4 regions of the Bacteroides sp. BFG-637 genome follow, and region 1 is predicted to be linked to each of the others. Evidence: riboswitches for the same ligand, from Rfam matches in the RefSeq annotation. Region 1 holds a riboswitch; each other region holds the start of a gene.
What was found. A riboswitch is a leader RNA that binds a small molecule or an ion and turns the genes downstream of it on or off. The one in region 1 is predicted to bind cobalamin.
Positions count from the first base shown of each region.

Region 2: it holds a riboswitch for cobalamin, as region 1 does, so the genes downstream of both, NXX38_RS26245 (IS1595 family transposase) here and NXX38_RS25520 (anaerobic ribonucleoside triphosphate reductase) in region 1, are expected to answer to the same signal.
Region 3: it holds a riboswitch for cobalamin, as region 1 does, so the genes downstream of both, NXX38_RS05420 (DUF4465 domain-containing protein) here and NXX38_RS25520 (anaerobic ribonucleoside triphosphate reductase) in region 1, are expected to answer to the same signal.
Region 4: it holds a riboswitch for cobalamin, as region 1 does, so the genes downstream of both, NXX38_RS26225 (TonB-dependent siderophore receptor) here and NXX38_RS25520 (anaerobic ribonucleoside triphosphate reductase) in region 1, are expected to answer to the same signal.

Region 1 covers NZ_JANUPD010000002.1:6,447,195-6,455,074, reverse strand. Annotated here, with positions in the region: gene NXX38_RS25540 (hypothetical protein) at 1-339, shown strand, start outside; gene NXX38_RS25535 (hypothetical protein) at 628-1,098, shown strand; gene NXX38_RS25530 (DUF4248 domain-containing protein) at 1,362-1,613, opposite strand; gene NXX38_RS25525 (HU family DNA-binding protein) at 1,864-2,376, shown strand; cobalamin riboswitch at 3,149-3,343, shown strand; gene NXX38_RS25520 (anaerobic ribonucleoside triphosphate reductase) at 3,386-5,779, shown strand; gene nrdG (anaerobic ribonucleoside-triphosphate reductase activating protein) at 5,857-6,315, shown strand; gene NXX38_RS25510 (MFS transporter) at 6,430-7,833, shown strand.
Region 2 covers NZ_JANUPD010000002.1:6,645,040-6,652,919, forward strand. Annotated here, with positions in the region: gene NXX38_RS26235 (iron ABC transporter permease) at 1-305, shown strand, start outside; gene NXX38_RS26240 (ABC transporter ATP-binding protein) at 302-1,057, shown strand; cobalamin riboswitch at 1,136-1,290, shown strand; gene NXX38_RS26245 (IS1595 family transposase) at 1,449-2,363, shown strand; gene NXX38_RS26250 (hypothetical protein) at 2,369-2,527, shown strand; gene NXX38_RS26255 (hypothetical protein) at 2,556-2,993, opposite strand; gene NXX38_RS26260 (Panacea domain-containing protein) at 2,986-3,537, opposite strand; gene NXX38_RS26265 (hypothetical protein) at 3,887-4,243, shown strand; gene NXX38_RS26270 (putative transporter) at 4,754-6,439, shown strand; gene NXX38_RS26275 (MATE family efflux transporter) at 6,591-7,880, shown strand, end outside.
Region 3 covers NZ_JANUPD010000002.1:1,262,559-1,270,438, forward strand. Annotated here, with positions in the region: gene NXX38_RS05395 (hypothetical protein) at 1-72, opposite strand, end outside; gene NXX38_RS05400 (hypothetical protein) at 87-341, opposite strand; gene NXX38_RS05405 (hypothetical protein) at 338-805, opposite strand; gene NXX38_RS05410 (hypothetical protein) at 1,230-1,712, opposite strand; gene NXX38_RS05415 (hypothetical protein) at 1,758-2,000, shown strand; cobalamin riboswitch at 2,227-2,419, shown strand; gene NXX38_RS05420 (DUF4465 domain-containing protein) at 2,579-3,547, shown strand; gene NXX38_RS05425 (PKD-like domain-containing protein) at 3,615-5,447, shown strand; gene NXX38_RS05430 (DUF4971 domain-containing protein) at 5,456-7,510, shown strand; gene NXX38_RS05435 (glutaminyl-peptide cyclotransferase) at 7,596-7,880, shown strand, end outside.
Region 4 covers NZ_JANUPD010000002.1:6,636,346-6,644,225, reverse strand. Annotated here, with positions in the region: gene NXX38_RS26230 (ABC transporter substrate-binding protein) at 1-1,028, opposite strand, end outside; cobalamin riboswitch at 1,153-1,364, shown strand; gene NXX38_RS26225 (TonB-dependent siderophore receptor) at 1,575-3,581, shown strand; partial or broken gene NXX38_RS26220 (DUF5074 domain-containing protein) at 3,578-4,738, shown strand; gene NXX38_RS26215 (hypothetical protein) at 4,759-5,805, shown strand; gene NXX38_RS26210 (DUF5074 domain-containing protein) at 5,838-7,142, shown strand; partial or broken gene NXX38_RS26205 (outer membrane beta-barrel protein) at 7,393-7,880, shown strand, end outside.

The DNA.
Region 1 (7,880 bases):
TTTTCAAAGATAACGCAAGAACGTTTCTCCCCTACGGGAGCATCGCTGAAAGATTATTTCCAATTACTTAAAACGTTTGGACACGGTGAGAGTGCCTGCATGATTTATTGCAGAGACCACCGTGATGTGCTGGGTAGCAGTAATTTGAAGGATATAAAGGACTATTGTTTGCAGAACGGTATAACTTTTCTGACTACTCTTGATTTTCTATATTACGCTTTTTGCCGGAAGAAGCTTTCGGCAGAGGAATGTAACGAGTTTATTGCTAAGGTAATTGCTTCAGGGAGCAAGTTGCCGGAAGTTGATATTACCCGCTATAAATGTACAGTCGCTATTTGACATCGCTTTTCTATTCTCTTGATTTATTTTTAGTAATAGTTCAGGTATCTTTTCTTAGCGCAAATCACAGCTCTTGGAACGAGTGATTTCTTTCCTCTTTGGCAGATTTTATTTCATCTATTTTCTTGATAATAGTGGTAAGGTAGAAAATGGGTACCCCAAAACCTCTTTTTTGTGAAAATATGGATGAAAAAATATAGAATGTGTCATGCTTGAACATAGATGTTAAAATAAGCATCTTACTTTTGTCGTGAAGTTTAAAGATGAATATTAAATAAAATGTAAAAAATGACTAAGGTAGAAAGAAAAGTGATTTTTAACAGTGAAAATGGTCAGAAAGAAATGGCCGGTGTACGTCACAGCGACGATGATGTTAAAAAGAAAGTGATTGATTGTGTTTTTAAGTTGGGGCAACTGAATAATATTTCAGAAAAATATGTTGAAAAGAATTCGGATTGTCCGCGTTCGTCCGTGGGGCGTGTGTACAGGTGTAATTTCGACGGTCGGAGCCCTATACCCAATTGGACAACTATCTTTAATTTTTTCTCCTGTGTGATTGGAAGGGCAACGATTATTCCCAATATTCCGGAGGTGTTGTGCTGGATTCTGAAGCTTTTTCTAGGAGATTCTGCGGATGTAGGCTATACAGTTGATGATAATCATCATATTCGTATTGATATTCAGTTTAATGACGATAAAACATTGCTTCCGGAGACTGGTGAAAAGGAAGGAAAGGTGAAGAAAAAAGATGGAGAATAGAGGAAAACGGGGGGGCAGTCGATTTGATGAAGCCGTCGGGAGGAAGTACTCCGGAATGATATAATCCTTTTCTCATCTAATGGGCGGACATTTCACTACAGATTATCTTGGATTCTTTATAACAGCAATCAGCAAGTTATAATTTGATTCGCGTGATCTGTGATGAAATGTCCGCTTTGTTTGGTCTTGCCTTATTTATCTTTGCCTTGTTTTTGCCTTGTTTTGTCTTTGTCCGAATGATATTTCCTTATAAAAGAGTCGTTTCAAGGTTCTCCTAAAAACTTGAAGAATAGTCCTACTTGTGCCGGAGTGAGCAGGATGGCTTTTTCGCTATATCCGGTTTGGGCGAGTGCGGCTTGCAGTGCGGTATTCTTGGCAATCCAACTACGGAGGGTGCGTCGTGCCGAGGCGGACTGTATGTGAGGCAGGTAAAGTCCGGCCAGCTGGCTTTTGCTATAGGATTGTATGCGGGTACGGCTTTCTGTTTCTGCTTTTGGAGTTGTTTCTGTTTTCATATTGACTGTTTTTTAGAGGTTTATTTTGTATGAACTCATACAAAGGTACGCCTTTTTATGCCGGTTGGTTCTGTTTTGTACAGAAGCCTTTGCAGGCATGAATCGTGTCAATTTGTGCTTGTCTGTTCTCTCTTGCGACGGGTTGTAACATCGTGTTTCCCTGCTTTCTTCTCTTCGTGTACTTTTGTCTTCGTAATCGGTTACAGACAGTAGTTATTTATTTATCAATCAAAAAAGAAAGGAAAATAGTATGCCATTAATTTACAAACCTTATCAGGCAACACTTGCCAACAAGGAAGGACAGAAACTTTATTATCCCCGTCTGGTGAAATTCGGGAAAATGGTCAATACGCAGAAAATGGCGGAATTGATTGCAGAAAAAGCCTCGCTGACGGCGGGTGATGTTCATAACGTGATTCGTAACCTGATGTCGGTGATGCGTGAACAGTTGCTCAACAGTCGCACGGTGCGCCTCGAAGGCTTGGGGACATTTACTATGATTGCCAAAGCAGGAGGAAAAGGAGTGGAGTTGGAGAGTAAGGTCAGCAGTTCGCAGATCACTTCATTGCGTTGTCAGTTTACCCCTGAATACACCCGTGCCGCTAACGGAAGTGCTACCCGCGCATTGACCACTGGAGTGGAATTTGTGCACATCAAGGATGTAGCGGGTTCGTTTGTTGCCGACGACGTCATTGACAAAGACCCGGATGACGGCAACGAACCTGGTGGCGGAGGAGGCGAAGCTCCGGATCCGGCCGCTTAACCGAATTTGTTTATACAATAATTTAGGCACGGATTACACGGATTTCACGGTCTTTAGTGTTGTCATTGCTGCAAAGTAGCCGTGTTAATCTGTGTAATCCGTGCCTGGAAAAAGATAGTAATTAATTAGTGACAGGTATTTAAAACGGATTATTAACCTTTAAAAGAAAACGGATGAGATTATTATTGGAAAAGTTGCTGGATATTCTTGAAGCAGTTTTGCGTTTCCGCCACCGGAGAAACGGTAAGGTAGAAAAGGACTAGCCAGATAGAAAAGGACTAGCCAGATAGAAAAGAGTTGGCGTATCTGAAAAAGGTATGAAACCGAATAGCGTAAATATGTAAGACGTGTCGCCCGCACGTAGCTCGCGTAACAGGTAAAAACGTGTAGCCATTCATAGAGTAAACGTAAGGTTAAGGAATAAGTGAAAAGCTGTCTCGAATGAACGAGGCAGCTTTTCTTTTTTCGTATTCCGAAAATCCTTTTTCGGAAACATAGTGAAAAAGAAAAAATCAGTAGTAATTTTTAAAAGGCAGAAATATTTCTTTGATTTTGTATAGAACAAAAGAAAATAATTTCCCACTTTTGTAGCTGCAATAGGGGATAGGTGTCCTGTGAGATGTCTGTTTTCCGGAAAAAAGATGAATGAAAACAGAATACTTCTTGCGTTAAAATCAGAAAAAAGTTTTCCGTTTTGGAAAACTTTCTATATCAGCGAGAAAGAAAAGTTTCCCAAAATTTAATGTTAAAAGCTAACCAAGCTATTAGATAATCTTCTATCTTTGTATCCGGTTTCGGAGCTAAAAGAGGTTTAGTCAATGAGGGAACGCTGTGTAAATCGGCGACAGTACCCGCTGCTGTAATTCTCTAAGAATCCGCACAATATGCCACTGCATCGACATCGGTGTGGGAAGGTGTTGCGAGGGAGAGATAAGTCAGAAGACCTGCCGGAATTTTTTAATTTTCAATTTTCAATTTTTAATTTAATAAGCTTTCGGGAGTTAAAGTTATGAACTACGCGGAAATTTGTATCATCAAACGTGATGGTAAAAGAGAAGATTTCTCTATCAGTAAGATTAAGAATGCAATCAGTAAGGCATTCAGTGCAACCGGTTTTCAGGATGAGCAGCAGTTGGTGGCTGACATCACTATGAACGTAATCAGTCAGTTTACAACTCCTACTATTACCGTAGAAGAGATTCAGGATTTAGTAGAAAAGTCGTTGATGAAAGTACGCCCGGAAGTAGCGAAGAAATATATTATTTATCGCGAATGGCGGAATACGGAGCGCGATAAGAAAACCCAGATGAAGCAAGTGATGGACGGCATCGTTGCTATCGACAAGAACGATGTCAACTTGAGCAATGCCAACATGAGCAGTCACACGCCTGCCGGCCAGATGATGACGTTCGCTTCCGAAGTAACCAAAGATTATACGTATAAATACTTGTTGCCGAAACGTTTTGCCGAAGCACACCAGTTGGGAGATATTCACATCCACGACTTGGACTATTATCCGACAAAGACGACAACCTGTATCCAATATGATATGGACGACCTCTTTGAACGCGGTTTCCGCACAAAGAACGGCAGTATCCGTACCCCGCAAAGCATCCAGAGTTATGCTACGCTGGCTACCATTATCTTCCAGACGAACCAGAATGAGCAACACGGCGGACAGGCAATTCCTGCTTTCGATTTCTTCATGGCAAAAGGTGTGGCCAAATCTTTCCGCAAGCATCTGGCATCGTTCATCAATTTCTATGTCGCCATGGAAAACGGACATCAGGCCGATGAGAAATCCATTCGCACATTGATTAAAGAATATCTTCCGTCTATCAAGTCCACCGAAGCCGAACGCGAAACATTGCGCATCGCTTTAGTGGCTTTACAAATCATTATAGACAAGGAACACCTTGCCCGTATCGTTGAGAAAGCTTATCAGCAGACCCGCAAAGATACCCATCAGGCAATGGAAGGATTTATCCACAACCTCAACACGATGCATTCACGTGGCGGTAATCAGGTGGTATTCAGCTCCATCAACTACGGTACCGACACTTCTGCAGAAGGTCGCATGGTGATCGAAGAATTGCTGAAAGCTACCATTGAAGGATTGGGCACAAGAGGCGAAGTGCCTGTATTCCCGATCCAGATTTTCAAGGTGAAAGACGGAGTTTCTTACTCGGAGAAAGACTTTGAGAAAGCAATGAAAGCGGAAAACATCGAAGAGGCAATGACTGACCGTTACGAAGCTCCCAACTTCGACTTGCTGTTGAAGGCTTGCCAGACTACGGCGAAAGCGCTGTTCCCGAACTTCATGTTCCTCGACGCACCTTTCAACCAAAACGAGAAATGGAAAGCGGACGATCCGAAACGTTACATCTACGAATTGGCGACGATGGGTTGCCGTACCCGTGTTTTTGAAAACGTGGCAGGAGAAAAATCTTCTTTAGGCCGTGGCAATCTTTCATTCACTACGCTGAATATGCCGAGACTGGCTATCGAAGCCCGCATCAAGGCGGAAAACCTGATAGAGGATGAACGCAACAAGGATGCCATTGAACAGAAGGCAAAAGAAATTTTCATCGAATCCGTACATACTATGTCGGTTCTTGTAGCCGATCAGCTTTACGAGCGTTATCAGTATCAGCGTACGGCCTTGGCACGTCAGTTCCCGTTCATGATGGGAAATAATGTGTGGAAAGGCGGCGGGGATTTGAACCCGAACGAACAGGTGGGTGACGCATTGCGCAGCGGTACGCTGGGAATCGGATTTATCGGCGGACACAATGCGATGGTGGCTCTCTACGGCCAAGGGCACGGACACAACCAGAAAGCATGGGACACGTTGTATGAAGCTGTGATGGAAATGAATAAAGTGGTAAACGAATATAAAGAGAAATATAACCTGAACTACTCCGTTCTGGCTACTCCTGCCGAAGGACTTTCGGGACGCTTCACTAAAATGGATCGTCGGAAATATGGAAAAATCCCCGGAGTGACAGACCGCGACTATTATGTCAACTCTTTCCACGTAGACGTGAAAGAACCGATCAGCATCGTTGAGAAAATCAAGTGTGAAGCTCCGTTCCACGCCATTACGCGCGGCGGACATATCACGTATGTAGAGCTGGACGGTGAAGCACAGAAGAATGTACGTGCCATCGCCAAGATTGTGAAAGTGATGCACGACGAGGGGATCGGCTACGGCTCTATCAACCACCCGGTAGATACTTGCCATAACTGTGGTTACAAGGGGGTTATCTTCGATAAATGTCCGGTGTGCCAGAGTGAAAGCATCCTTCGTATGCGCCGTATAACCGGTTACCTGACAGGCGATTTAAGTTCTTGGAACTCTGCCAAGCGGGCAGAAGAACAAGACCGCGTAAAACACCTGTAAGGAGTTGAAAATGGCCTCACTAATAGGCTTCTATCTTTAATTTTTTAATTTTCAACTTTCAATTTTCAATTTAAGAAGTGAATTTATTAGGAACTTATCCTGAAACGATTGTTGATGGTGAAGGCATCCGGTACTCTATTTATCTTGCCGGATGTTCCCATCACTGTCCCGGTTGCCACAACCCGGAGAGCTGGAATCCGGGGGCGGGGGAAGAACTGACGGAAGAAAAAATACAGTCCATCATCCGTGAAATCAAGGCAAATCCTTTGCTGGACGGTGTTACTTTTTCCGGTGGTGATCCGTTCTTCCGTCCGGAGGAGTTTCTGCCTTTACTGAAACGGGTGAAAGAGGAGACGGGGATGAATGTGTGGTGCTATACAGGATATAGCTACGAAGAAATCAAGGCACACCCCCGCTTGAGCGCTGCCCTTGATTATATAGACGTATTGGTGGACGGACGCTTCGAGCAGGCTCTTTTCTCTCCGTATCTGGAATTCAGGGGAAGCAGCAATCAACGGATCTTGAAACTGAAATAAACTGCACTAAAAAAACTTATTTTTCAAAGGAAACAAAAACACCTCTGTCATTGTTTTGTTTACCTTTACAAATCCCTCCGGGAGGAACGACTACACTTACAAGAATAAGTTTTTATGGTACAATCAATAAATCCAACTCAAAAAATAGAGGAAACTGACGGATTGCCGATGCCTAAACGGATTTGGGCAGTGGTGTCCGTCGGATTCGCTCTTTGTATGTCGGTATTGGATATTAACATCGTCAATATCGTACTACCCACGCTTTCGCATGATTTTGGGACTTCTCCCGCAGTAACAACCTGGATTATCAACGGCTATCAGTTGGCCATCGTCATATCGCTATTGTCTTTTTCCGCTTTAGGTGAAATCATCGGTTACCGGAAAGTCTTTCTTTCGGGTATCGGGCTGTTTTGCATCACTTCATTGATCTGTGCCTTGTCCGATTCGTTTTGGACGCTAACCGTCGCCCGTATTTTTCAGGGGTTCAGTGCTTCTGCCATCACCAGCGTGAATACGGCACAGCTACGTTATATCTATCCGAAGAGCCAGATTGGGCGGGGAATGGGGATTAATGCGATGGTTGTTGCCATATCGGCTGCCGCCGGACCTTCTGTGGCGAGCGGTATTCTTTCTATTGCCAGCTGGCACTGGTTATTTGCTATTAATGTTCCGTTGGGACTTACCGCATTGTTTCTCGGCATCAAACATCTGCCAAGGCAGGAGGAACGTTCGAAACGCAAGTTTGATTATATCAGCGCCATAGCGAATGCGGTAACCTTCGGTCTGCTTATATATACGCTGGACGGATTCGCCCATCACGAGGAAATGGATTTTCTTTTCATCCAACTGGTTGTATTGGCTGTAGTCGGCACGTACTATGTGCGCCGACAACTGGCGCAGACTACCCCGTTACTACCACTCGACCTGTTACGGATTCCGATTTTCCGGTTGTCCATCCTGACTTCCATTTGTTCCTTTATCGCTCAAATGTCGGCAATGGTTTCCCTGCCCTTTTTCCTGCAGAACACTTTAGGACACAGTGAGGTGATGACCGGACTTTTGCTTACTCCGTGGCCGTTGGCTACGCTGGTCACGGCTCCATTGGCAGGGTATCTCGTGGAGCGTATTCACCCCGGTATCTTGGGAAGTATCGGGATGGCTCTGTTTGCCATCGGACTTTTCTCGCTTTCCAGCCTGACTGCCGAATCATCTGATATAAGTATTATCCTGCGTTTGATGTTATGCGGTGCGGGCTTCGGATTGTTTCAGACGCCGAACAATAGCACGATTATCTCTTCCGCTCCTACGCAGCGTTCGGGAGGGGCCAGTGGGATGCTGGGAATGGCCCGCCTGTTGGGGCAGACCACCGGAACAACATTGGTTGCATTGCTTTTCAGCTTTGTCACTCATAGCCGGAGCACGGCTGTTTGCCTGATGGTGGGGAGTGGGTTTGCCGTTGTGGCAGCCATCGTCAGTAGCTTGAGGCTATCGCAGCCTTCCACCCTGAAAAGAAAATAATGAAGTCCTGAAAGAGGATTAAGTCTTTCAGAACTTCGCAGGAACAT
Region 2 (7,880 bases), 200 kb from region 1:
TGAACATAAAACGTTCACGCACGTTCATCTTTGTTTCTACCGCACTGCTGACAGGAACGGTCACCGCTTTCTGTGGTCCGGTAGGATTTATCGGTCTGGCAGTACCGCACGTCACACGACTGCTGTTCAACAATGCCGACCACCGGATACTTGTCCCCGGCACCATGCTGACAGGACTTATCAGTATGCTTCTCTGCGACATCATCGCCAAGAAATTCCAGCTTCCGGTTAACTGCATCACCGCCTTGCTAGGTGTTCCGGTTATTTTATGGGTAATCACCAAAAACTTGCGTAGATTCAAATGATAGAGCTTAAAGAACTGACATTAGGATATGGACAGCGCACGCTGTTGGAAACCGTAAATACCCGAATCACGGGCGGACAACTCGTCGCCCTGCTGGGACGTAACGGGACGGGAAAAAGTACCCTGCTCCGTGCTATGATGGGATTGGAAAAGCCTCAATCAGGAGAAATTACTCTGCAAGGAAAAAACATAGCTTCATTGAAACCGGAAAAATTAGCCCGGAATATCAGCTTTGTCACCACCGATAAAGTACGCATCGCCAATCTCCGCTGTAAAGATGTAGTAGCTTTAGGACGTGCTCCCTACACCAACTGGATCGGTCAACTGCAACCGGAAGACCAAAAGCGAGTGGACGACGCTATGCAGCTAGTCGGTATGTCCGGTTATGCAGAAAAGACAATGGACAAAATGTCCGATGGCGAATGTCAGCGAATCATGATTGCCCGTGCCCTTGCACAGGATACTCCCGTCATCCTGCTTGATGAGCCGACCGCCTTCCTGGACTTACCCAACCGCTACGAGCTCTGTTTACTTTTAAAGAAACTGGCACAGGACGAGGGCAAATGCATCTTGTTCTCCACTCATGACCTCGACATCGCCTTATCGCTCTGCGACTCCATCATGCTCATAGATAATCCGCAGATGTACACACTACCTACTCAGGAAATGGTGACCAGCGGACATATAGAAAGACTTTTCCGCAATGAATCAGTCACGTTCGATGCGCAGGAGATGAGAGTACGCATCAAATAAACAAACAGATATCCGACAAGAATCAGACTGTGTATAAAATAAATAGGTAGCATTCATTTGGGTTCTATATAAATTCGCTATCTTTGCCCCCGAATTGGTTTCAGATAGCCATATCAACTATCTGAATTAAAAGGGAATCGGGTGTAAATCCCGGACAGTCCCGCTGCTGTGAAACTCTATTCAACTTCTTGATATTTACTTTGGCAGTGAATACTAAAGTTACACCGCATTAGTTTACTATAACTTTTAATTATAAGGATGCTATTATGGCATCCTTTTTTTGTATTGATACAAAGATAATATTTTCTATTCTTCTACGAAAATATTTACCATATTATTTGCATATCTCGTTTATTTTCACTATATTGTAACAGATTAAAAGATAAGCGTTATGAAAAAGAGAAGGGAAAGACAAAGCATTATAGAGTTCAGAGCTTCCTTCCCCGATGAAGAAAGCGCAATTAGATTCTATGAGAAAATAAGATGGAAAGATGGAGTGGTTTCCCCATTCGATCCGACATCTAAAGTGTACAAATGCAAGAACGGTAAATACAAGTGCAAGAATACTGGGAAGTACTTCACTTATAGAACTAAAACATTCTTTGCTAATTCCAAAATGGATTTTAGAGATTGGTTATACGCTATTTCTATGCTTATCAATAATAAAGGTGGTATTTCTTCATATCAGCTAGCCGATGATTTAAAGATTTCACAAAAAACGGCTTGGTATATGCTTCATAGGATAAGAGTTTCAATGGCTAAAGAGAACAATCAGAAGTTATCCGGTGAAGTTGAGATTGACGAAACATTTGTAGGTGGAAAGAATATTAATCGCCACAAAGATAAGAAAGTCGAAAAAAGTCAAGGACGTAGCTATAAGGATAAAGTTCCTGTATTCGGTGCTTTGGAAAGAAACGGGAAGATTTTCGCAATGGTTGTTCCGAACACCCAAGCAAGTACCCTAGTTCCTATTGTAAAGAAGAATGTTGAAGTAGGAAGCACAATCTACACTGACGGATGGAGCTACAAAGGATTAGAAGAGGAATATGGACAGTTATCAGTAGATCATAGTAAGAAATTCTATGGGATGCTCTTAGTAACCGATGACGGAGAGATTATCGAAGTCACAACAAATAGAATCGAAAACGCATGGTCTGTTTTCAAAAGAACGATTAAAGGTACGTATATTCATGTCAGCAAGAAGTATCTACAAAAGTACGTTGACGAATTTGTTTTCAGATTTAACACCCGAAAAATTAGCAGAAATGAAAGAATTGAATTACTTTTGCAATATGCAGCAGCTTAGATATTATGGCAAATAACAAAGACATAAAGAAGGACAAACCTAAGAAGGAGAAGAAAAAGAGGAAACCTGTATATGAAATACAAGGCTTCGTTCTCACTATACCCGAAGATAAGCTAAAAGAAGCGCTGCTAGGAATGAGCAAACCAAATCCCGAAAAAGAGTAAAAAGGACACATTCTATATCCTAACAAATTTATTTTTTATTAACATCGCGCCCTGTTAGATAAAATTTATGCGTTTTATCTAAAAATACAACATAAAAGGTGTCTCCAACAACATGTCCAATTATTACAGTCCGATTAAGTATATGGATTCTAGCCCACTTAGCATCTTCTGGAACACCTTGTGGATATTCAAATTTAGTTCGTTCTTTCTTAGGGAAAGAACCATATATCGCAAATTTTTGTCCATCAACTTGTTCCAATAAAGGTGAACAACAATAACCTTGCAAGGTCTTCAATGCAGAACTTAAAAGTCCTGCTTTTTGCCAGTCCTTAAATGATGAAGCATACTTTTGTGAAGTATCTAAATATTGAAAAGAGATTTTAAAATTTTGCGTTTTAGTTGTGTCTTGTACGCTAATCTTTTCCTTGTTTAATAACGTTTTTTTATCCTTGCGAAAATTAACCATGTAAATCTTTCTTATAGAAAACGCGAGTTGTATCTTTGGATATTAGTACATGGCATCGGTCAGCTTCTCCATAGCCAATTCTAGCTTCAAGCCACGGTTTTTCACTATGAGTAGATGCTTCTAATTCTGTTCCGGTCCACGTTGATAGATTAGACAAAATATCTTTTAAAAGTTCTTGTTGAAGAGACGACAATGATGTAAATTCTTTGTCTACATCTTCGCCATTATTAATATATTCAATATCACTATATAATAGTGATTTATCCTTGAGTGAATCAAAAACCTTACGACTAACAGGACCATGTACCCATGCTTCAAATTTATCACTAATAAGCTCCTGATCGAAATAAGAAAGATGATATGCGTCGCAATAAAATAATAATTTTTGTAATTTCAAATGCGACATAGGACCATAATGTTTCAATATATAATTTGATAACATTATGGAATCTATTTTTTGTAAACTGGAAGTAACCCTCATATTTCCTCCTTTTTTCTGCAAATTAAAACAATTAAAATGAGTAATGTACTTTATTCTTTGCATTTTTTTGAATTTTCAAAGTTTGAAATGCAAGATTTATACTATCTTTGCACTAAAGATACGAAAAATTGGGGAGAAATCCAATTTTTCACGTGTATAAAATAGCCTAATCGTCATCAGAATCACCACCTCGGATAACAGAACACGGCTATAAATGAACTTACTCGTTGGGTAAAGTGTACTTCGTCATATACTGGCGTGGTGCGCTGCCATTGAGTAAGTGGGCTTGTGGTGAGCCTTGATGACGTATGGCAGTAGCACTACGTCTTTTTTTATGGTTTTACGTAAGGTGTTTATTGCTGAATGAACGGAGGGTTTTATTCCACTTATGTATAACTAAAAAAATGTGATTATGAAAAAGTTTTTAAGTATGACGCTGTTACTTACAGCTATGTTTTTAACGTTCTCTGCGTGTTCAAGCGATGATGATGAAACAACTTACACGCTAGTCTACAATGCTAGTACTGTGGGAAATTATGCTGAAACAGTCAGGATTTACGAATGTACAGACAATGGAGATAAGATTTTTAACACTAGCGTAGAATGTAAACAAGGGTATGAAGAAAGCTTTACGGCTCAACCTGATGCTTCTAAAGTTAAAATTACTATTGGGAATAGATGGGTTCAACAAGTATTTCCACTGAAAAAGGGAGGAAATACTCAAATAACGATAAATGGTAGTACTGTTGTAGGTCGTGACGAACCTTAAATCTTTTCATTATGGGTTTCATTGTTTGTTTATGTATCTGGGGAGCCTGCACACTCTTGGCAGGATTCACCAAAAAGTAATTGTTTGTACGGAAATAATTTGCTATCTTAGCAACCAATTAAGTACCGGAGGATTTTCCTCCGGTATAACTTTTAGTTATAATAAACAATGCGGTGTAACTTTAGTATTCACTGCCTTTACTTTTACCACTGACCGGGTATGATAGATAGTCAAGGTCGGGAAGGAATCAGGAAGGGAGTCAGTCAGAAGACCTGCCATTCATACCTTAATAGCTGTTTTTACTCGTGGGATAGGAAAACGGCAGACTGTAAAAAAAATAATCGGGTAGTCATGACATCGGAAATGATTGAAGGAGGATAAATTCTCTCTAGCTAAAATATCAAAAGGACGGCATTAAACCGTCATGCTCAATGTGTGCGTATCCCCGCAGAAGTGATTTCTCCGGGGGTACTTTTTAGCCAAACTAAATATCATCATATAATAATCACAATGGAAGTTCTAAGAAATTTATTTGAAGGTTACCCCAATCTTTGGGGCGGCGGAGTAGCACACTCCGTACTGATTCTGTCACTAACCATAGCGTTTGGAATCATCCTTGCAAAAATCAAAGTGCGGGGAGTATCTCTGGGAGTTACCTGGATACTCTTTGTCGGAATCGTATTCGGTCATTTCAACATGAATCTGGACGAACACCTGCTCCACTTTCTGAAAGAATTCGGATTGATTCTGTTTGTTTACTCAATTGGCCTGCAAGTGGGGCCCGGCTTTTTTTCGGCATTCAAAAAGGGTGGCTTCACCTTGAATATGCTGGCCATGCTGGTAGTAGTATTAGGAGTAACCATTACTATCATCCTGCACTTCACCACCGGAACTCCGATTACCACAATGGTAGGTATTCTGTCCGGAGCCGTCACCAACACTCCGGGACTGGGAGCCGCACAACAGGCCAACAGTGATTTGAATGGTATAGACGCTCCCGAAATTGCTTTAGGATATGCTGTCAGTTATCCGCTGGGTGTAGTAGGTATCATCCTCTCACTGCTTGCTTTGAAATATCTCCTGCGCATCAATACTGCTCAAGAAGAAAAAGATGCAGAAGTCGGTCTGGGACATCTTCAGGAACTTACTGTACGCCCTATCTCCATCGAGGTGAGAAACGAATCGGTAGACGGTATCAAGATTAAAGAACTCCGCCCGTTACTGAACCGTAAATTTGTCATTTCCCGCATCAAACACCGCGAAGGTGGAGAAACCGAATTGGTTAATTCCGAGACAACCCTACATGTAGGGGATATCATATTAGTGATCTCTACCCCGATTGACGTGGAAGCAATCACTGTATTCTTCGGAAAGGAAATCAAAATGGAATGGGAACAACTGAACAAAGAACTCATTTCACGCCGTATCCTGATTACTAAACCGGAATTGAACGGGAAAACACTCTCACAACTTAAAATCAGAAATAACTTCGGAGCAAACATCACCCGCGTCAATCGTTCGGGAGTAGACTTGGTAGCTTCTCCACAATTACAGTTACAAATGGGAGACCGTGTCACCATTGTAGGTTCCGAACTGGCTGTTGCTCATGCAGAGAAAGTACTTGGCAACTCCATGAAACGCTTGAATCACCCGAACCTGATTCCTATCTTTATAGGTATCGCTTTAGGATGTATTCTGGGAAGTCTTCCTTTCGCATTTCCCGGAATCCCGCAACCTGTGAAACTAGGACTGGCAGGCGGTCCGCTCATCGTTTCTATCCTGATTAGCCGTTTCGGTCCGAAATACAAGTTGATTACTTATACCACCATGAGTGCCAACCTGATGCTTCGTGAAATCGGTATTTCCATCTTCCTCGCCTGCGTAGGTTTGGGAGCAGGCGAAGGCTTTGTAGACACAGTCATTCATGGCGGAGGATATGTATGGGTAGGCTACGGAGTCATTATAACCATCCTGCCACTTCTGATTACAGGATTGATAGGACGATATTATTGCAAGCTGAATTATTTCACGCTTATCGGTGTTCTGGCAGGTTCTACCACCAATCCGCCGGCATTGGCTTACTCCAATGACCTGACCTCTTGTGATGCTCCTGCCGTTGGTTACGCTACGGTCTATCCGCTCACCATGTTTCTGCGAGTATTGACGGCACAAATATTGATTCTGTCGTTGGGATAATAATACCCTACTTCTTGCATATCAGCATACGAATCAACAAAGTGCCTCTTCTTATCTTATTACTATATAGCAAAAATTACCATTTGGTAATTTTTATCTCCTCTCATAAGCCTACCTTTGTCGCCATTTTCAATGACAAAGGTAGAAAGTTATGAAAGATAGTATTGATTTCGGCAGTATGAACATCTCCACGTTGTTCCGTAAGTTACTAATTCCTACAGTACTTGGGATGGTATTCTCGGCTCTGTTCGTTATTACGGACGGTATATTTGTAGGAAAAGGAATTGGCAGTGACGCACTGGCAGCAGTAAATATCACTGCACCGCTTTTTATGATTGCAGCAGGGATTGGACTGATGTTCGGAGTGGGAGCTTCGGTGGTGGCTTCCATTCATTTATCTCAGGGAAAACGCAAAGTGGCAAGTATTAATATCACTCAGGCAATTGCTTTTTCCGCATTGCTCATACTTATCCTGTCTGCTCTGTGTCTTTATTTTATAGAGCCATTAGCCAGATTATTGGGTAGTTCGGACCGGTTATTACCGTTAGCCATAGAATATATGGCATGGTACATCCCTTTTCTCGTATTCTACGAAGTATTAAATATAGGAATGTTCTGCATCCGCCTGGATGGTTCGCCCACCTATGCCATGATGTGTAATGCGGTTGCAGCCATACTCAATATCATACTGGATTATATATTTATCTTCGAATTTGGTTGGGGAATGATGGGAGCAGCTTTTGCCACCAGTCTGGGGACTGTTGTAGGAGGGCTGATGACACTGATTTACCTCCTCCGTTTCTCTCGTACCCTCCATCTATGCCGGATAAAATTAAGTATCAAAAGTCTGTTACTGACTCTTCGCAACATCGGCTATATGATTAAACAGGGAAGTTCTGCTTTTATCAGTGAAGCCTCCATTGCCTGTATGATGTTTCTGGGGAACTACGTTTTCATCCACCATCTCGGTGAAGACGGAGTGGCAGCATTCAGTATTGCCTGTTACTTCTTCCCCATCATCTTCATGGTCTATAATGCCATTGCACAATCCGCACAACCGATTATCAGTTATAACTTCGGAGCCGGACAGCCCGAACGTGTACGAAAGACACTGCATCTCGCCATTCGGACCGCTTTAATCTGCGGTATCAGCTTTTTCATTCTTACCGTACTATGCTGTCGTGACATTGTTTCGCTATTCATTGACCGCAGTTACGCTGCATTCGATATAGCAGTAAACGGGCTTCCTTATTTTGGAGCAGGATTCATCTTCTTTGCCGTCAACATGATTGGCATTGGTTATTACCAGAGTGTCGAAAGAGGTCAGCGGGCAACAATTATCACTCTTCTCCGGGGAGTAGTGTTTATGTTGATCGGATTCTTTGCGCTCCCTCCGGTATTGGGTACACCGGGTATCTGGCTAGCCGTACCATTGGCAGAG
Region 3 (7,880 bases), 5.2 Mb from region 1:
CTCTTTTGAAACATAGCCTCCTGCATCTGCAAGGATAGCGTTCTGCCATTTGGTATAAAAATTCTGTGCCATATTGATATTTATTATTATTCGTTCCACAAATAACTTTTCCACTTCTCGCCGTCAATGGTCAGTTTGCCCATTTCCCAATCGTATTCCACTTCCGGTATATTGGTATAAGGGAAATTAACGGTATAGCCTATCTGTCCGTATGAGCAATGCAGAGGGGTAACACAAATCTCCCACCCGAAGTAAAGTTGTGGCGTGCAGTATTTTTGCCAGTTGAAACGACCTGCGGCAATATTGCCGCAAAGTCGTTTGAGTATGCCGGTTGTTGTCATTCCGCACCTCCTTTGCTTAGGATAGTAAGCTGTCCGGGACGGTCTGGAAACCAATAGGCATCACTGTCGATATATACGCATCTACCGCCATTCCACGGCTTTCTGAAAGCTAATACTTCTTTGGGGCCAAACACCACCCCATAGTCGTTTGTAAACGCCACCATATCGCCTACAGCCAAACCGCTGTCTGTTTCCATGACTTCGGACAACCGGCTGAAAAACTCCATGCCCTCGGCTTCACGCTCTTTCTTCCAGCGCAGAAATTCCTCTTTGTGGCTTCTCGATGAGCCAATGGGTGATAGCTCCGATGCCAAAACTTCAATCTCAGAAGAACCTGTTGCGACTAAAATAATACTGTCGCTATCCACTTTTTCGGGAGTTGAGATAATTCGACATTCTACATCGTTATCGGCAGTGTGCCGATAAAGGAGGTTGCCTTGCTTGATGAAATCGTACTTGTTCATTGTCTTTTGATTTAGTGATTTTTTTTATTTCCCTTTTCTTGAAGTCTTCTGACTTCGCCCAAAGAGGTTGTTTTCATGTGCGTTCCAAACGGGGGATACAAGAACGACGGACAAGGAACCTGCGATGAAATTTTATGAAATACCGTTATCTCCGATTACGGAAAGTTGTCGTCAAATTTTATTTCAGGTAGCGATAGCGGTACTTGAACCATGTTCGTCCACCGTACCTTTGCACACGAAAACAGATCTGCGGCGTATGTCGGGGCTGTGAAGGGATTATACCCTTAAAACAGGAATATACCGGCAGGGAAGCCGATGGCGGAAACTCGGCAGAGTATGTTATAAAAGTAATCGGGGAGCCTGTGCAAAAAGAGAGCAACCACCCGCTTTTGAGGCGGGTGATTGCCAATGTTTCGGACAATCATCAGAAGTGATAATCAACAACTCCTCCGATGTAGAGTATCGTTCCCGGTTCAAGCCTACAAACAAACTCCATAAACGCAAAGGACTGTTCGGCAAAAGACTGGCAGCCGTCGCCATCCAAATAGAAATGATAGGCGACATCCAACGGATTTTCTACTGCCTGTTTGAGATAATAGGTCGAACCCCATTCCAACATATTATCTACCGTAAGAGCATCCGCTCTCTTTTTGATATTGGCGACATACTCCTCTTTCCATTGCTCTATTCCACCATTATAGCGCATGGTGTCATCGGATATAAGCTCGAACATTCCGTTGGGTAAGGCATGATTGACCAAATTGGCAATATCCTCTTTACGGTTTTCCTCGTCTATTTCTGAACAATAGTCATAGAAGCTCCCGTCTCCTTGCTGGAGTGTGTCCTCATTCAGATAGTTTTCTTTGTCTATCGGCTCCGTTGAAATTTGAAAAATCCTGCTGTGCATAATTGTAAATTTTAGATTGTCAAACATTTTCTTGTTTCCCTTTTCTTGAAGCTCTTCGGCTTCTCGTCGGGGAATGATTTTTATGCAGGACTGACAGCGGAAAAAGGACGGATAAGGCAAGTAAACAGTGTACGGGATGGAACGGAATACCCAACCGCCGAGTGCAAGGGCAAAACCCGGCTCGACCGGCTTTGTTCTGCAACGAGACGGGGGCTAAAAGCCCATCTTCGATTTGCGGAAGGCTGCCGTGAAGAATATCCGGGAACCGTTAGCGAAAGCGGTACTTGACGACCGGACGCACGCTGTACCTTTGCATAGAAAACCTCTCCGAAGAGAATTGCTGACGTGAGATGAGAAAAAGCCATAATTGAGAAATGTTATTATTCATAAAGGGGAAGGACTATTCATAGTTGTTATAAATGTTTAGTTGGCATGAAAATACAATTCGCACTATAAAATAATCTTTTCTTGAAATAAAAATTAGGGAAAAAGAAACGAGATTAAAAAATAACCATTAACTTTGCACCAGTCAAGTTTCCAATCGAAGCGTCGAATGGAATTAAAAGGGAATCCCGGTGAAAATCCGGAGCTGTACTCGCAGCTGTAAGTCCTATTAAAGTTTATCGCACTCTTTGCCACTGGTGAAAGCTGGGAAGGCGCGATAAGCGGGATGAGCCAGAAGACCTGCTTGATGAGATATGATTTAGTGACCACGGGATAATTGGCATTAGATTAAAATGAACAGAGGCTCGTCCAAAGACACCTAATATTCTTTTTGATAACCGATTTCTCATTCGTTGCAAATCTATCGCAAGGAAAACGAATGTGTAATTAAACTTTTTTGTTTAACTTTTAATAATTGAGTTATGAAAAAGAATCTTAAATTCTTGGCAATGGCTGTTGTAGCAATGGCCGCCGCAGTGTTCACAGGATGTTCGTCCGATGATGACTTCCTTGCTCCGTATGAGGAGAGTGCGATTCAAACCCGCGCGATAAGTTCTACCAATGCGCTTATCAATTTTGATAACGTACCTTCCAGCGTAATGGCTTCTGACCAGTATGGAAACAATCTCTATTCTGCCACGGCCAACGGCAAGCAGGTAACGACCGGCTACATCACTCAAATCGGGCAAACCGGTACGTACATTCAGTTCCCGATTAACTATTTGGAACAAGAATGGGTAAGCGGACAGCCTTGGGAATATGAGTTTTGGAATGGTGGTTTTGCCATCTCTAATTTCCATAATCTGACACAGGGTGATTATGAGAATCAATGTAGCGTTTATGATAAGAATGGCGGTCATAGCGGTAAAAATTTTGCCGTTGCTTTCGGTTATAGCGATTCATACAATGATGCGGGAGCAACCTATGACAAGTGCGCCAAGATTTACTTGACCAATGCAACCGGATATAAAGTCGAAATTCCAAAGAAGCCAGTTAAGGGTACACCGAAATATGGCAAATTCAACAGTGTATGGGTCTGCAATACAACTTATACCTACTTGGTCATGAAGGATGGCAACTCGTTTACACAAGGCTCTTTGTCGGCACAAAAAGGATGGTTTAAGGTGGTATTTGTTGCGTTGGATGCGACGGGTAAACCTACAGGTAAGGAAGTAGAATACTATTTGGCAAACTTCGATTCCAGTAAGGATGCAGAATCAGGCTTGGCCAATCAAATCCGTACTGGTTGGAGCCAAGTGGACTTAAGCGGTTTAGGTGACAGCGTATGTACTGTAGCTATCAATTTTAAAGGAAGCGATTCAAGCGCATACGGATTGAACACTCCTGCTTACGTTGCCATAGACGATATTGATGTAACCGTAAACGAATAACATGAATTTGGGGCAAATGCTTTTTAACGACAAATGCTAAGTATTTGCCCCTTTTTATTATATCCCAATGGAGATTGAAATTAAATACTTTCTTCAAGGGAATTTCAGCGTTAAAATTATAAATATAATGAAGTATTTGCTTTTATTCTCCTTGACGATATTTCTATTTGCATGCAACAAAGACGAAGAAATATCGCAGGACGTGACCGTGCCTCCTGTCATTGAATTGGACAGCGAAGACGGAATCTATGTTGTAAAGATAGGAAAAGAGGTCGTTATTGAGCCGACCTATCAGAATGTCGATTACGCCGTTTATTCATGGAAATGCAACGGTCGTATCATTTCCGATGAGCCTCAATTGAAATACATTTTCAACGAATGCGGTTCGTATTACGTTACCCTGCGTGTGGATACGAGGGATGCCAGCACAGAGGAAGAAATTCGTGTGGATGTCAATGAATTGGCTCCGCCCGTCATTTCATTGGTAACCCCCTCTATAGGGCTTAAAGTTGTCGCAGGACGTGAATATATCCTTACTCCCGACATTCAAAATGCAGAAGGAGCTACTTATTTGTGGACTCTTAACGGGAACGAAGTCGGAACTGAAAATACTTATACATTCAAGCAAGATGAGTTGGGAACTTATGAACTGACTTTAACTGTAGCGAATGAAGACGGACAATCAGAGAAGACAGTTTCTATTGAGGTTGTCGATAAACTTCCAATTGAAATCGTAGTTCCGTCATCTTTATATTTCACCGAGGATAATACCAAATACGTAGAATTAGGACGTACTTTGTTTGTCCGCCCCTTTGTATCAATAAGTGCCGAGCCTTCTTATCAATGGATTTTGGACGGGCAACCGATTGAGGGAGCCAATTCCTTGGTTTACGGTTTCAAACCCTCTAAAACCGGAGAACACACGCTTACTTTTACCGTGAAATACGATAATCAAATAACAAAAGCAACCCTCACTCGTAATATTGCTGTTTCCGGTGTCGATGAAGTCAGTGTCAATATTCCGGTGAAATGTTGTGAAGCGGCCGGAAAAAGACCTTTTGCTGCCGGAAATTCCATTTACAGCAATAAAGTATATGAATTTGTTCCGGCTCCGGGACAATTCGTAAACGAAACGAATACAGCAGGTTTCAATGGGGAAAGCACGCACGAAGCAGCCTGTGCTTACGCACAAAAACGTCTTGATAATGAACAATATGTTTCTCTTGGAGGTTGGGGAGGATATATCGTAGTAGGATTCGACCACAGTATCGAAAACAAAGGCGGTTATGATTTTTCCATCAAAGGAAATGCCTTTGATTCGTCAAATGAACCGGGCATTGTATGGGTAATGCAAGATGTCAATGGAGACGGCTTGCCCAACGATGAATGGTATGAACTGAAGGGTTCTGAATATGGAAAACCCGAAACCATTCAGGACTATGCCGTAACTTATTTCCGTCCCGGTCCCAACATGGATACTCAATGGCAGGACAACAAGGGAAATAAAGGAGCGATTGACCGTCTCGGCAACTATCACCCGCAAGAGTTTTATTATCCTTTGTGGATTGAAGCGGATTCCTATACGTTATACGGCACATGCCTGAAAGCACGTACCGAACAAAGCCCGTCGACAGGCATGTGGTCCAATAATCCGTTCGGATGGGGATATGCCGATAATATTGGTGATGATATGCCCAATAAAGACAATCCTAACGCGGGAGCACTTGGAAACTATTTTAAGATTTCCGATGCAGTCAATATCGACGGTACACCTGCAAACCTTTCCCATATCGACTTTATCAAGGTGCAGACCGGAGTCAATGTAAAAGCCGGATGGTTAGGGGAAAATTCCACGGAAGTTTTCAAGTTCTGTGATGAAAACAACAATAACGACAAATAAAATTCATTATGAACAAAATATATCATTTCATCCTATTCTGTTTCGCTACGCTCTGCCTTGCTGCATGTAGTGATGACGACCCTGAAGTAAGCGGAATAGACGGCAAGGATCACTTCATCTCCGAGTTTGCTCTAACTGTAGATGGCATTACCTATCAAGCCATGATAGTCGGGGACAAGATTACAGTTGAGATACCTTATAATACCAGTCTGAAAGGGGCTACCGTAGAGTATGCCCTTTGCGAGGGAGCCTCTATTAACCCGAATCCATCAACCATAGAGGATTGGGAAAATGAATGGAAATTCGTAGTCACCTCCAGAATGCAGGAGAGCAAAGTATATTCCTATACTTATCAATATGCAGACATCGAACAGAGCGGCAGCGTGGTACTTGCCACGCAATCCGAGGTGGATAATTTTGCCAAGACAGGAATAAACAAAATCGAAGGCAGCCTGACCATCGGAACGGCAGACGGAGAAGAAATCACCAATCTGGACGGACTTGCCAACCTGAAACAAATCAGTAACTCTCTTGTTATCAATCCGTCTTACAAAGGAGCGGATTTGACGGGGTTGGATAATCTGGAACAACTCGGAAGTTTCAAATTAGGATCGACAACTTCTACCAGTAAAAACATAACGCTCAAAACGGTTAATCTGCCCTCTTTGCTTGGAGTGACCGGCGATTTTGTCGTTAACAGTTCTGTCATTGAAAAAATATCCATACCCAAAGTCGAGTTCATTGGTGAGGATATGTATATAACCTCCGATGCTTTGCTTGATTTGGATGCAAATGCCGTTGAATCTGTCGGAGCTTCCTTAATTGTCAAAGGTTCGGTAGCACAAAAAGAATCAGCGACAACCGAAGCCATTGTTTTCTCAGCGCTCAAACGGGTCGGGAATGAACTTACAGTCCAATATTTTCCCAAACTGCAAGGAATTTATCTACCGGCATTGGAAAGTGTGGCCGGTACTGCCTCATTCTCCGATATGTCCTCCATCGGAAGTCTTGCAATGACCGAATTACATTCGGTTGGAGGACTGACTATAAAAAATTGCAAAGAGATTTCCATTGTTGAACTTCCCGGTCTTATTTCCTGCGGAGAGACCAGTGTGGATGCGAATAAAGTCAATAAGTTTAATATATCTTCTTTGAAAGATGTACTCGGTGATATGACTTTAAGTAATCTGCTCATAGAAGAACTGGATTTGTCCCAGATAAATTTTAACGGGAATACACTTACCCTACAATGTAAGCAACTAAATAAAATCGTAGGTTCGGAAACATTTAACGGTAGCCTTCTTCTGCTTCCTAAAAATTGTCGATTGACCGAATTGACTCTTGAGGGAATCTCAAATATAGAGGGCGACTTCCAATGCAAAGATTATTTTTATGTAAAAGAATTTGTTATGCCATTTATTCGTGTGGCAGGAAATATGACTATTGCATTGAATTCGGGAAGTGTTGATACGGGTGCGGAAATTGAATTTCCTAAATTGCAGGAAATAGGAGGTACTTTAACATTAGAAAATAATACGAATGCAAATAATATTACCTTCCCGTCATTGAAAAAAATTCTCGGTTCATGTTCGGTTACGACTGATTTTCTTAAGAATGATATTGAGTTTACCAGTTTGGAAAGCATTGGGACGGATGGAGCAAATACACAAATTGAGTTTAAGATTGATGTTACTAATATTTTATGTCCCAAATTAAAAACGATAAACGGACTGTTTAATATTGTAACATCTACTGTTGTATGGGGTATGACGGCTGATGAGGTGTCTTATCCTACCGTTGAATCAATATCCGAAAATCTTTCAATAACATGCCCGTATTCTGATTTTGGTTCTAATGGTATTTTGTCCATTGATTTTTCAGGTCTCAAATCAGTAAAAGGGATTAGTATAAGCGGGCAAGGAGATGTTAGCGATTTCAGTTCTTTCAAATACCTGTTTGAAAACAATGTTCTAACAGGAGAATCTCAATGGTCTGTCAGAGAATGTGCTTATAACCCCACATACCAAGATATGAAAGACGGGAAGTACAAGCCTGCCGAATAGATAACCAAACAATAAGTTTTCTGCCAATCCTCGGTATGCTTACCGTAAGGTAAGACTACCGGGGATTAACTATAAAAATAACGGTATGACCTATCACCAATTGAAATATCTGCTATGGAGCGTAGTTGTCGGAGTGACACTATCCTTGACATCCTGCATGAAGTGGGACTACGGCGATGCCGTAGAAGACTTCAATGCCACGGGAGCCGGACTGTTCATCACCAACGAGGGCAACTTCCAGTACGGCAATGCTACCTTGTCCTATTACGACCCTGCGACCAAACAGGTACAGAACGAAATCTTCTTCCGTGCCAACGGCATGAAACTCGGCGACGTGGCGCAGTCGATGACCATCTACGACAACAAGGGC
Region 4 (7,880 bases), 190 kb from region 1:
CAGTAGTCATTGCCTCCTGTCGGCGTTGTTCGTAAATTGTTGTTGTAAACAGTTTTTTCGCGTACTGCCTTGGCATCTGCGAATTTAGGATTGACCGTCTTTAGTTCATCCAACGTAGAAGCCATGCCTACATTAATCCAGTAGTCGGCCTTTTGTATCAGTTTGTAAGCCGTTTCCAGTCCGATGGGAGTGGAACTGTTAGAAGTGTTTTCTTTGTAGATGTAATCCGCACCTGCATCAGTTACCAATTGTGCCATGTAACTTTGTGTGGAAGGCATCACCCAACTGTCGTTCCACGGGGTATTGAACATAACGGTAGGACGTTGCTTGACGGAGTCTGTAAGTGTTTTTAGTGCATAATAGCGTTTGGGGATTTCTCTGAATATTTCCATTCCTTCCTCCCGCTTGTCCGTCAGCTCCGAAAGAACAAGCATCCATTCGGCTTTGCCGAGTGGTGATTCTTCCAGATACTCTCCCATATACAAATAGGGTATAGAGAGTTCTTTTAGTTTATCCGTCACAGCGGTTTGGGCATCACCTATTCCATATAATAATACCACATCAGGCTTTAGGCTGATCAATAGCTCGTAATTCATTTCCGGTCCCAGGTCCTTGATCGAATCTTTGTGGGCAAGAATATAAGGATTGGCAATGTAATCGATACCTGACACTCCGACAATTCTGTTTATTTCTCCCAACGCGTCGAGCATGGCAATGTAAGAAGAAGACATGCATACGATTTGTTTCGCTCCGGCAGGAATTATAGGTCCATTGAATCCGGCGGGCGCTTGTTCACCGTTGCGTGAAACGAAATAGGACATTGTTATGTCTTTAGCCCCTTGCCATGGATTCGTTATCTGTATAAGGGTGCTGGCAAAATTCTCTGCGCCTAGAATCTTGAATCCTGAAGCATATTCGGGGATATATATATTTTGCTTAAATACCTCCAGAGATGTTTTATTACGAGATATACAGCTTGCCAAAAAGAAGAGGCATAGTAATGCGATAGTTGAGATTGGAGATTTCACTTTTATACGGCTTTTAATTAGAAAAAATAATAGTGGATGCTCTCGGGGGCAAAGATAGGACTTATTATTAGTTTGTTTTTATTTTAATTCGAATTTTCTTCTGATTTATTTCTATTTAGTGTATATTTGCCACAGAAATTTTGGTGTCACTCGTCCGATGCTACGGAAGAGTGGTGAAAAGGGAATCAGGTGTAAATCCTGAACAGACCCGCTGCTGTAAGCTCCGCCAATAGTTTTCCTACAATACTCAAATCCACTGTCTCACTTTGGAGAGATGGGAAGGGCGTTAGGAAAATGGAGTAAGTCAGAAGACCTGCCAAAGTTGAATTCTTGAAACTTTCTGGGATTAGAGTTTGAAGAGTGCAGTTTTTTTATTCAAAATACATCTTTATTGATGATGTGAAGTTCCGGAAGGGAATAATATGCCTTTTTGAATGTGCCATTATACGGGAAAGAAGTACGTATATGTGTTTGAGTGTGTGGAAAATTGCATCCTTGCTGTAACCCTATGAAAGTTTATTATTTTAATTAATAAACAGGAGGATTATGTTCGGGCAGATTCATTTTAGGATATTTTGGATAGGATGCTTTTTGAGTATGGTTTCATGGTTGTCAGCACAAAGCAAGCTGGACAGTTTACATCATCTTAATGAAGTAGTAGTCACTGCTAAAATTAATAAGGAAGTGATTCCTGTTCAATCTTTATCAGGAGATAAGTTAGAAAAGTTGGCGGTACATTCAGTTGCAGATGCCATACGTTATTTTTCAGGAGTGCAAATAAAAGATTATGGTGGAATAGGTGGTTTGAAGACCGTTAATATTCGAAGTATGGGGACGAATCATGTCGGAGTGTTCTATGATGGCATTGAATTGGGGAATGCTCAGAATGGAGTTATTGATTTGGGGCGCTTTTCTTTGGATAACATGGAAGCTGTCACTTTATATAATGGTCAGAAAAGTGCAATTTTTCAGCCGGCAAAAGATTTCGGCTCTGCGGGATCTATCTATCTGCAGTCAAGAACGCCTGTGTTTCAAGGAAATAGAAACTATCATGTAAGAGCGACCTTTAAAACGGGATCTTTCGGAGTTGCCAATCCCTCTTTGCTTTGGGAACAAAAACTGAGTGAGAATGTGAGTGCATCACTTAGTACCGAATATATGTATACAACCGGAAAGTATAAATTTACTTATGCTGTAGCCGGGGGATATGATACTACGGCAGTCCGTCGCAATGGAGATGTGAATGCTTTACGTGCCGAAGGAGGCTTATATGGTAAAATGAAAGGTGGATACTGGCGTACGAAAGCTTATTTTTATAATTCGGAGCGTGGATATCCTGGTGCTGTTGTTCGGAATCGTTTCTCACATGAAGATCGCCAGTGGGATAAAAATTTCTTTTTTCAGTCTTCTTTCAAGAAAGATTTCGGTGGAGTATATAGTTTGTTGTTGAACACCAAGTATGCGTATGATTATTTGCACTATTTGGCAGATCCCAGAAAAGAGGAGGCTACTATGTATGTGGACAATACATATCGTCAACAGGAAGTTTATTTGTCAATGGCTAATAGGGTAACTCTTCTTCCTTTTTGGGATGTGAATCTTTCAGCGGACTATCAATGGAATAAGTTGGATGCTAATCTGACTGATTTTCCTTATCCCCAACGGAATACGACATTAATAGCAGCAGCTACTTCTTTACATTTTGAGCGTTTTAAGTTGCAAGCTAGTGTTTTAGGAACTTTCGTACAGGAAAATGTTGCTTCGGATACTACTTCAGCCGGGAATAAAATGGAATTTACTCCTACTTTCATGGCTTCCTATAAGCCTTTCAAGAATATTGATTTTAATTTACGTGCTTTTTATAAACGGATATTTCGTATGCCGACATTAAATGATTTGTATTATACATTCATAGGAAATATAAAATTAAAACCTGAATATACGAATCAATATAATGTAGGGTTTACTTATCAGAAATTATTTGCTGGAACGTGGCTGCAAGCTTTAAATGTTCAACTGGATGCATACTATAATGAGGTGGAGAATAAAATAATAGCAACTCCTACCAATAATTTCTTTCGTTGGACAATGGTTAACTTGGGGCTTGTCAAAATAAAAGGGGTGGATGTCGTTTTGCAGGGAAATTGGAAATTGGGTGATGATTGGATGTTTGATAGCCGATTGTCATATACTTACCAAAAAGCACAGGATTTTACTGATAAGCTGGATAAAGATACGTATGGAGGGCAAATAGCGTATATACCCTGGCATAGTGGTTCGGCCATACTGAATGCTGAATACAAATCATGGGAGTTGAACTATAGTTTTATATATACGGGAGAACGTTATGATGTTTCTGCCAATACTCCGGAAAATTATCACCTTCCTTGGTATACAAGTGATTTATCTTTTGCAAAGAATTTCAATTGGAAAAAGTATGATTTCAAGTTGGCTTTGGAAGTGAATAATATTTTTAATCAACAATATGAAGTCGTAAGGTCTTATCCGATGCCCGGAACTAACTTTAAATTCATTTTATATTTAACTATATGATGGTGAAGAATATTCTTTTGCATGTCTTGTTTGGAATAGTAACAAGTTGCTGTTTGTTTGCTTGTCGGGGAGAACTGCCGGTTTTACCTTCTGATGAGATAGAAGTTGGTAAGGATCCGATGGGGGGATCCGTATCAAAGGAATGTATCTTCTTAATGAAGGAAACATGGGGAGCAATAAATGTACGCTTGATTTTTATGATTGTACTACCGGTAAGTATCATCGCAATATTTATGCTGAACGAAATCCGTCTGTGGTAAAAGAATTGGGAGATGTTGGAAATGATTTGCAGATTTATGGGGATAAATTGTATGCTGTAATTAATTGCTCAAACTTTATAGAAGTGATGGATGTGGAAACAGCGCAACACTTGGGGCAAATAGATGTAACGAATTGCCGGTATATCACTTTTAGCGATGGAAAGGCGTATGTTAGTTCTTATGCAGGGCCTGTCGGAATAGACCCTAATGCACGCCCGGGAAAAATAGTTGAAGTAGATACGACTAATTTGGCTATAACCCGTGAAGTGGTGGTCGGTTATCAGCCCGAAGAAATGGTAATAAAAGATGGAAAACTCTATGTCGCCAATTCCGGCGGTTACCGTTTCCCGGATTATGACCGGACTGTATCAGTCATTGATTTGAAGACCTTTAAAGTTATTAAAACTATTGACGTGGCTATCAATCTTCACCGTATGAAGTTGGATCGTTACGGGCGTATATATGTGAGTTCGAGGGGGGATTATTATGGAACCGGGTCAGATGTTTTTATTATAGATACTCAAACGGATCGTGTGACAGGGAGTTTGGGACTTGCTGCCAGTGAGATGTGTATGAGTGGAGATTCTATCTATATGACAAGTGTGGAATGGAGTTACGTTACGGAAAGTAATACTATCACTTATACTCTTTATGACGTGAGACAAAAATAAAATAGTTTCTCACAATTTTATTACTGATGGAACAGAAACAGAGATTGCAATTCCATATGGGGTGGCCGTAAACCCAGAGACAAAAGAAATTTTTGTAACAGATGCAAAAAGTTATGTAGTGCCCGGATATCTTTATTGCTTTAGTCCTGAAGGAAAGAAAAGATGGAAAATCAGGGCAGGAGATATACCGGCTCATTTTGCTTTTACAACGAAAACATTTCAATAACTAACTGATAATTAATAAAAATGGAAAGGAAGATTTTAAGACTAACATGGGGCATTGCAGTTTTTTTATGTTGGGGAACTGTATTCACAGGGTGTGGTGATGAAGAAGATACTTTTGAAAATATAGAACCTACTCCTGAAGGGGCTACGGCCTATATCACTAAAGTTTTTGATTTTGTTCCGGCCGTAGGACAATTTACTAATTCGTTGCCGGAATATGAGGAAGGTGATACACAAGAGGCAATGAATGAGAAAGTGTTGGCTGCTATTGGTAATAATAAAAAAGGAATGATTTCGTTAGGAGGATTCGGGGGATATGTTGTGGTAGGTTTTGATCATACGATCGCCAATGTTGTTGGAAAACGTGATTTTCGAGTGCTTGGCAATGCTTTTTATTCTGCGGATAATCCTGATATCAATGCACCGGAGGGAGGAAGTTGTGAGCCGGGAGTGATCATGGTAGCTTATGATAAAAATCAGAATGGTGTGCCGGATGATGAGTGGTATGAAATTGCTGGTAGTGCTCACGAAAACCCTGCATTAGAATTATGGTATGATAAGGCTGTAACTGCTGGAAATGATGTGAAGACTTATCGAAACTATGAAATTACATACTATCGTCCGGAAAAAGAGCCGACCACTTCGGAAGAAAGGGAGAAATATATCTGGTGGGAAGATAATCAGGGAAACTCCGGATATAAAGTGAAGAATACATTTCACAAGCAATGTTATTATCCGGAATGGATAAAAGAAGATAAAATAACTTTTAAGGGAACTTGTTTACCTCAAAATGCTGTTGACGAAAGTGGGCAAGGTAGTTATTTTGTATTGTATAAATTCCGTTATGGTTATGCTGATAATGAATTGAATACAAAAGACGAGTCTGCTATTGATATAGATTGGGCAGTAAATTCAAAAGGTCAAAAGGTGCATTTACCCGGGGTTGATTTCATAAAGATATATACTGGAGTCAATCAGGGAAATGGGTGGTTGGGGGAATGCTCCACTGAAATATCAGGAGTTGAGGACTTACATATTTTAGGAGTTGATATTGATACACGTAAATAAGTAAAAAATAATTTATAATAATGAAGATAAAAATGAGAAAGTATTTAGTATTGGCAACTGTTGCCTTGAGTTTAGCTTTTGCAGCTTGTGATGATGAGAATAATGTGAACTCATCTGTATTGATTGGGAACGGATCGGGAAGTAATGTGTTAGCGCAGCTGGATACATTATACTTAGATGCTCGGATTGAAAATCTGTCAGGAACAATGAAATATCTGTGGACAGTAGATGGAAAAGAAGTGTCAACCGCTTCAACATATAAATTCTCACAACCTAAGACTGGAGAGTATGTTATAGGCTTGACTGTATCAGACAGTAACGGCGAGACCTTTCAAACGAATATGACTGCCAAGGTGGAAGGACGGTTTGGTAATGGCGCTTTTGTTTTGAATGAAGGAAATATGAGTAATGAGACAGGAACTCTGACCTTTGTTGATTCAAAAGGAATAGCGGTAGATAGTGCGTATTATCGGGTAAATCAGACTTTGCTCGGTAATGTCTGTCAGGACTTGTTTATTAGTGATAACCGAATTTATATACTTTCTCAGAATGGCGCAAAGAATGGGGGTGAAGGATTATTGACTATTGCTGATGCAGATAATTTGGAGAAAGTGAGAGTGTATAATAATACGACTTTATCTTGGCCGACTAACTTGGCTGTGGTAGGAGAAAATCTCTATATTCGTGATAACAAAGGAGTTTATATGTTAAATACTTCTACAGATGTTTTGACTTTAGTTGAAGGCACTAGCGGAGCTTTGAAAAATCGTATGGCTGTGGTTGGAGAAAAAACTTTTGTAATGGGGAGTAAAAAGCTTTTCGTGATTCAGAATGGAGTTGTTGTACATACGATTTCATTCGAAGGTGCTTTATCCGGCGTCGCTAAGGCGTTTGATGAAAATTTGTGGGTATCGTGTACAAGTCCGGCAAGTATTATAAAAATTAATCCGGTTGATTATACAATAATTGATTCTCATCAATTAGATGTCAGCATCGGTGCTGGCTGGGGAGTTGCTCCTGCCTTTTCTGCGAAAGATGATATTATTTATTTTAGCAATGCCGGCTTTAAGTTATATCGGCATATTTTCTCTCAAGATAAGACAGAAGAGGTTGCTAATATAAAAGATTATGTGGAAGATGCCGGCATATATTATAATAGTTTGGGAGTTGATCCAGTAAGCGGAGAAGTCTATTTTGCGACTTTAAAAGGATATGCAGAGTATAAAACAAATGATATTGCTATTTTGGATTTTACTAAGTCGCCGGTTTTGCAGACTGATATTAAAAATAAAAATAGTTTTCCTGCAGGAGTTTTCTTCACGGAAAATTTTAAGTAAAAAATATAGTTTATAATCTATTACGTTGAATGATAGAGGCTTCCTTGTCCGAGAAAAGAATGTCCTTTTAAGAAGTATATTTTTTGATTGGTAAGGAAGTCTTCTTTTTGTTTGGATATATTGTGACCTTGTGTGATTGGAATGTAATTAGTTTTAATAAAATGGATAAAGTAGTATGCTTTCAAGAAAACTCCTTAATTTTGTGTCATAATTTCGACAGAATTAAATATTAGACTTGACTACTATTGATATGAAAATTAGCAGACTATGCGGGGGCTTTTTATTAATCTTTTGCATGCATACAATAATGTATGCTCAACAAGTGAGAACTGTGCGAGGAAGAGTGCAGACTGTGGAAGCCGGCAGTAATGAGAAGCGGGCATTGCCATCTGCCAGCATTGTTATTTTGGCGAAGAGCGATTCTGCCTTTATCAAGGGGATAACAAGTGATAAGAATGGGCGTTTCGTTCTTAATTATCAACCGCAGAAGAAAAAGAAATACCTGTTGAAAGTCTCTTTTATGGGAATGCAATCTGTATACCGGGCACTGGAAGACTCTATATCGGTGAATATCGGTACAGTGGTATTGAAAGATGATGATATTCAGATTAGTGAAGTGACGATAACGGGAAAATTGCAGGAAGTAGTGATGGAGGGAGATACTACGGTTATCAATGCTGCCGCTTTTAAGACTCGTGAAGGAGCTTATCTGGAAGATTTGGTGAAGCGTGTTCCCGG